DNA from 2 places in the Bradyrhizobium sp. 613_E4_N2_2 genome. Region 2 is predicted to be linked to the other one. Evidence: riboswitches for the same ligand, from Rfam matches in the RefSeq annotation. Region 2 holds a riboswitch; the other holds the start of a gene.
The links. A riboswitch is a leader RNA that binds a small molecule or an ion and turns the genes downstream of it on or off. The one in region 2 is predicted to bind cobalamin.
Positions count from the first base shown of each region.

Region 1: another riboswitch for cobalamin. It lies ahead of AB7290_RS29670 (energy-coupling factor ABC transporter permease); the one in region 2 lies ahead of AB7290_RS19580 (TonB-dependent receptor domain-containing protein).

Region 1 covers NZ_CP197234.1:6,187,036-6,190,207, reverse strand. The annotation lists gene AB7290_RS29680 (cobyrinate a,c-diamide synthase) at 1-523, shown strand, start outside; gene cobA (uroporphyrinogen-III C-methyltransferase) at 520-1,278, shown strand; cobalamin riboswitch at 1,297-1,514, shown strand; gene AB7290_RS29670 (energy-coupling factor ABC transporter permease) at 1,552-2,229, shown strand; gene cobF (precorrin-6A synthase (deacetylating)) at 2,276-3,025, shown strand; gene cobT (nicotinate-nucleotide--dimethylbenzimidazole phosphoribosyltransferase) at 3,036-3,172, shown strand, end outside.
Region 2 covers NZ_CP197234.1:4,105,363-4,108,534, forward strand. The annotation lists gene AB7290_RS19560 (hypothetical protein) at 1-3, shown strand, start outside; gene AB7290_RS19565 (hypothetical protein) at 156-368, shown strand; gene AB7290_RS19570 (hypothetical protein) at 471-728, shown strand; gene AB7290_RS19575 (hypothetical protein) at 857-1,078, shown strand; cobalamin riboswitch at 1,154-1,367, shown strand; gene AB7290_RS19580 (TonB-dependent receptor domain-containing protein) at 1,482-3,172, shown strand, end outside.

The DNA of each region.
Region 1 (3,172 bases), 2.1 Mb from region 2:
GGAGGCCTGGCGCGCGGCCGGCGCCGAGATCTCGACATTCTCGCCGCTTGCCGATGAAGCGCCTGACGCGAGCGCCGATGTCTGCTGGCTGCCCGGCGGCTATCCCGAACTGCATGCCGGCACGATCGCGGCCAATGCGCGCTTTCGCAGCGGCTTGCGCGCCTTCGCTGACACACGGCCGGTGCACGGCGAATGCGGAGGCTATATGGTGCTGGGAACCGCTCTGACCGACGCCGACGGCGTCCGTCATGAGATGACGGGCCTGCTCGGACTGGAGACGAGCTTTGCCAAGCGCCGCATGCATCTCGGCTATCGTCTCGCTGCGCTCGCCGCGCCGATGCCGGGCCATCAGGTCGGCGCGCGCCTGCGCGGTCACGAGTTCCACTATTCGACGATTGTCGCGCAGCCGGATACGCCGCTGGCGGTCGTGCACGATGCAACAGGCGCGATCATCGCCGAGACCGGCTCGCGGCGGGGACAAGCCACCGGCACGTTCTTCCATCTGATCGCGGAGGATCGGTGAGCGGTTTTGTCACTTTCATCTCGGCCGGCCCCGGCGACCCCGAGCTCCTCACGCTCAAAGGCGCCGCGCGGCTGCGCGATGCCGACGTCGTGCTCTATGACGACCTCGCCTCGGGCGCGATCCTCGATCTGGCCCGGCCCGGCGCCAATCTCGTCGCGGTCGGGAAGCGGGCAGGGCGGCCCTCGACCAAGCAGCACCACGTCAACCGCCTGCTGATCGATTACGCCGCGGCCGGCGTCCGTGTGGTGCGGCTGAAATCGGGCGATGCCGGTATCTTTGGCCGGCTCGAGGAGGAGCTGGAGGCTCTGCGCGAAGCCGGCATCGGCTACGAGATCATTCCCGGAATCACCTCGGCCTGTGTCGCCGCCGCGCAAGCCGGCATTCCCCTGACCCGGCGCCACACCTCGCGCCGGGTGCAGTTCGTGACCGGGGCCGATGTCACCGGCGAGCTGCCGCAGAATTTGAACTGGGCGGCGCTGGCGGATCCCGAAGCGACCACCGTCGTCTATATGGGCCGGCGCACCTTTCCGGCGCTTGTCGCAAAATTGATCGAGCACGGCCTCGCCCCTGATACCCCGGCGCTGTTCGCCGAATCCCTCGGTCGTCCCGACGAGCGGCTGGTCCGCACCACCATTGCCGAGCTGGCGGAACAGCTTGCGCGGGGCGGCGCGGCCTCGACGGCGGCGGTGATCCTGTTTGGCGCGCTGGCGGGCGATTATCCGTCAGGACCGTCCCGGCCGCCCTTCGCCCCTTGACGCCCGGCTGGCGAAAGGGGCACACAGGAGACGCATGGTGCTCGAGGCGGCGCAAACCGCCGGAGCATAATCGGGAATGGGGGTGGGCGGACAGTTGCGCCGCCCAAAACCCCAGCCGCCCCCGCGACTGTAAGCGGTGAGGGACTCCGATCAGCCACTGGGCCGCAAGGCCCGGGAAGGCCGGAGAACCCCAGTGAACCGCGAGCCAGGAGACCGGCCGTGCATGTCTTGTGGCCAAGGCCGTCGGGTGTGACGGCAGGAAGGAACTGAACCATGCATATCGAACCCGGAGTCGTATCGGGCGCCAAGCTCGTGTTGAGTTACGCAACCGGCATCGCAGTCGGCGGCGTTGCGCTGAAGCTCGCGGTCGAGACCGTGCGCGAGCAGGGCATCACGTCGTTCGCGGCGCGGACGCTCGCCACCACGGGCCTCGTTTTCGTCTTCTTCGAGATCCTGCCGCACTTCCCGGTGGGCGTCTCCGAGGTGCACTTCATCCTCGGCTCGACCCTGTTCCTGCTGTTTGGGGCAGCGCCCGCGGCCTTCGGCCTTGCGTTCGGACTGTTGTTCCAGGGCATCTTCTTCGAGCCGCCCGATCTGCCGCAATTCGGCATGAACGTCACCACGCTGCTGGTGCCGCTGTTCGGGATCCAGGCGATCGCCGCGCGGATCATTGCCCGCAACACCGCCTATGTCGATCTCAGGTATCGCCAGGCGCTGGCGCTGTCGACCACGTATCAGGCCGGCGTCATCGCCTGGGTTGCGTTCTGGGCGCTCTATGGCTCGGGCTTCGGTGCGACCAACCTCGTCAACATCGCGACCTTCGCGGCCTCCTACGCGCTCGTCATCGTGATCGAGCCGCTGGCCGACCTCGGTGTGCTGGCGCTGGCGAAGTCGCTGCGCGGCGTCACCGCGCCCGGCCTCGTTACCCCGCGTTTGCATAACGCGGCTTGAGAGACAAGCGAACGGGCGGCCGTGATGGCCGCCCTTCGCACTCACGATGCTGACACTCTCCCTGATAGGCATCGGTTGCGGCGATCCCGAGCAGCTCACGCGCGCCGCCGTTCAAGCCATCAACGCGGCCGATCTCATCCTGATCCCGCGCAAGGGGACGGCGAAGTCCGATCTCGCAGATCTCAGGCGGACGATCTGCGCGGATGTACTCACCAATCCAACGACGCGCATTGCCGAGTTCGATCTTCCTGTGCGCGATGCCGGTGAAGCGGACTATCACAAGGGCGTGGACGACTGGCACGATGCCGTGGCCGCGGCGTGGTCGCGGACGATCGCCAGCCATCTCGAAGGTAAAGGCAAGGTCGCGCTGCTGATCTGGGGCGATCCCTCGCTGTACGATTCCTCGCTGCGCATTGCGCGGCGGCTCGATCCCTTGCCTGATATCGAGGTCGTGCCGGGCATCACCTCGATCCAGGCGCTGTGCGCGGCGCATGCGCTGCCGCTCAACGACATCGGCGAGCCCTTCCTGGTCACGACGGGGCGCCGCTTGCGCGAAGGCGGCTGGCCGCAGGGCGTCGATACCGTGGTGGTGATGCTCGACGGCGGCACGGCTTTCCAGTCGCTCGATCCAGCCGGGCTGCACATCTGGTGGGGCGCCTATCTCGGTATGCACGATCAGATCGTCATGTCGGGCGTTCTGGCCGAGATCGGCCCGCGCATCGTCGCCGCGCGACAGGATGCGCGCGAGCGGCACGGATGGATCATGGACAGCTACATTCTCAAGCGCAGGCCGTAAGCGAGGCAGCATGCTCCCCGAATGGGTCACCCGGAAATGCCCCGAGGTCTCCGCTGTCCATCGCGAGGCGGCGCTCGCGCGTCAGGCGCAACTCACAAAGCCGGCCGGCGCGCTCGGCCGGCTGGAGCAGCTTGCGGTCGAGCTTGC
Region 2 (3,172 bases):
TGACGCCACCTGCAATCCGTTCTTAATGTTTGGCGCGCATCCTTTGAGGATGCGAGCGTCGCGATCATGATTGCTCGCATTGGGAATGCCGAGGTCCGTTGCGGTGCAGCGCATCTCGCTGACGTCGCTTTGCCGCTCCTAACCAGGGCAATCCCATGCGCCTTCTCGCAGTCCTCATCTTCGCGCTCATGACGGCCGCCTGCAACCAGGAGCAGGACATCACCGGCTCGACCCCGGTCTGTGCGATGCGGAACTACAGCTCCTACAATCCCCGCGACATGAACCAGTGCGTTGCCGCCTGCAAGGCGTGCGACCACGGCAACACCGTCACCTGCACCACGTCATGCACCCTCAAGGGTGCCCACTGAGCGGCGGCGCTGGCTGGAGCTAGCGCTGAGGGTGCTCGGGCACCGGAACGATTCACATGGGTTAGTCATTGAAGCGGCAGGCAGGACGCGGAGTCCTATGGAATGGGTATGCTCGATCCCGGTCGGTTCCTGGTGTCGTGCTCGCATTGCGATGCATGGCCGATGGCGGCCAACGTCAAACGTTCGAGCTGGTCTTCGTCGCCGCACGAGGTCCGCTTCGTATGCCCGCGCTGTCGCCGCGAGGAGACCGCCATCATCTCGGCCTCCGGTGAGCTGACCCCGATCCGGCGCATCGACGCTCCGCTGCGCGACGTCACCGCGGCCTGGGCTCAGGCCCAGCGGCCAAGAGGTCGGGCGTAGCCCGCCCGTCACAGGACCAAGAGATCGGGCGTAGTCGGCTCTGCGCAACGCCTTGCGCGGTCCTTTTTTGGAACCCGGCCTACGCCGACGCGTTTCCGCTCCGACATCAACGCACCGAGGCCCTGCGAATGATCAGCGAGCATTTCGACACCCGCACCCGGATCAACATGAAGCTGGCGCTGGATCGGGTCTGCCGCAATCGCCCGGTCGGCGAGGACCATTGCTTTCGCAGGTCCGTTGCCGAGAACATCATCCGCTGCGCGCTCACAGGCCGCACCGGCATCGGCCAGCTCGTCGATGCCGGCGAGCGGGCGATGATCAGGACGCGTTCGGAGCGGGAGACGGCCTGATTGCGCCGGCTCAATCTCCGGTGCGGTGCTTTGCCCGTCATGCAACCGGCCGATTGACTCTCCGCTTGCCCGCCCCGTAGATTGGCCGGTGACGGTTCTCCTCACGGAGATCAAAAGGGAACGTGGTGCGAGGTTTTCCCGATACCGGGATATTCTCAACGCCACGGCTGCCCCCGCAACTGTAAGCGGTGAATCTTTCGTCATATGCCACTGGGAATCTCGGTCCTGGGAAGGCGACGTAAGGTAACGACCCGCGAGCCAGGAGACCTGCCGTCAGCCGTGGTCACACGCGAAGATGTCGGTCGGGGAGTACAGACATTAGCTTCACCGGAGCAATCGAACGCTCTGCCGTGAAACCTCGTTCGCTGTGACGTGCCACTGACGTCATACCGAGGTTACAAGAGTGTCCCGTATTGTCTTTGCCGCCAGGCGCTTCCGCGCCGGCGTTGTCGCGTTCGTTTCCCTGTATTCGCTCGATCTGTCCATTGCCCAGGCCCAGCAATCGGCATCGCCCGATCTGCTGCCGCCGGTCGAGGTCGCGCCGACCGAGCGTCCGGCCAAGCCGCAAGTCGCGCGGCCTGCGCCGGACAAGCCCGAGCGGCAGCGCGTCGCTCGGTTGCCGAAACCCGAGCTGGTGCCGGCGTCGCCCCCGGTTGCCGGGGTATCCGCGGCCAACCTGTTTCCGACGGTCGTCGTCAGTCCGACGGGCGTTGTCACTCCGACCAATCTGGTTGCGAGCTCGGTGACGGTTCTGACCGCCAGAGACATGGAGCGCGATCAGCGCCGGACCGCATCCGATGCGCTGAGCGCGGTTCCTGGCCTGAACCTCGTGCAGACCGGCGGTCCGGGCGGACAGACGTCGATCTTCATGCGCGGAACGAATTCCAACCACACCAAGGTCCTGATCGACGGCATCGATGTCAGCGATCCCGGCAACCCGAACCGTTCGTTTGATTTCGGCCAGTTGCTCACCTCCGACATTCAGCAGATCGAAGTCCTGCGCGGTCCGCAGGGCGGTCTCTACGGCGCAGACGCGCTGGGGGGCGTGATCTCCATCGTGACGAAGAAGGGCGACGGTCCCGCCCGCGCCACCGGCTCGGTCGAGGGAGGCTCGTTCGGAACGTTCAATCAAACTGCAAGTCTGAGCGGTTCACAGGACCACTTCAACTATGCCTTCAACGTCGCGCATTTCCACGCGAACGACGTGCCGGTGACACCGGTCGAATTGCTGCCGCCGGGGCAGAAGGCGATCGGCAACTATTACGACAACATGACCTATTCGACGAAGCTTGGCGCCGAATTGAGCGAAAACCTGACGCTCAACGGCGTCGCGCGGTATACTGACGCCACCCTGCGCTTTACCGGAGACACTTTCGATCCCGTCACATCCGCGAGCTTTCCCGCGGCCGCGCAAAGCACGCAGACGGTGCACCAGCTCTTCACGCGCGGGGAGGCGGTCTGGTCCGCTCTCGACGACCGGATGAAAAGCTATTTCGGCGTCAACTACACCAATCACTGGAACTACAACATCTCGCCCGGCAACGCGATGGCCACGATCACGACCGGCGACCGCGTCAAGTATGATTGGCACACCACGACCCAGCTCGCGCCCAACAACAATGTCATCATTGGTGCGGAGCATGAGACCGAAACACTGCAAACGGCGACGGTTTCGGCGCAAAACGTCAACAAGGCCGGATATATGGAGCTGCAGTCCCAGTTCCGGGATCGAGTCTTCTTCACGGCCAACGTCCGGCAGGACGACAACGAGCGGTTTGGAGAGCATCCGACCTTTCGTCTGGCGTCTGCCGTGATCGTGCCGGTCACGGATACGAAGTTCAAGGGAAGCTACGGCACGGGGTTCAAGGCGCCGACGCTTAACCAGCTTTACGTCAGCTTTCCCGCGTTCTTCTTCTTTGCAAATCCCAACCTCAGGCCCGAGGAAAGCGTCGGATTCGACGCCGGCTTCGAGCAACCCTTGTTTGGCGATCGCGTTCGCTTCGGGTCGGCCTACTTCCGCAACAACATCACGGACCTGATCCAGAGCACGTTCGATCCCCTGACGTTCACGAGCACCAACACCAATATCGGCAA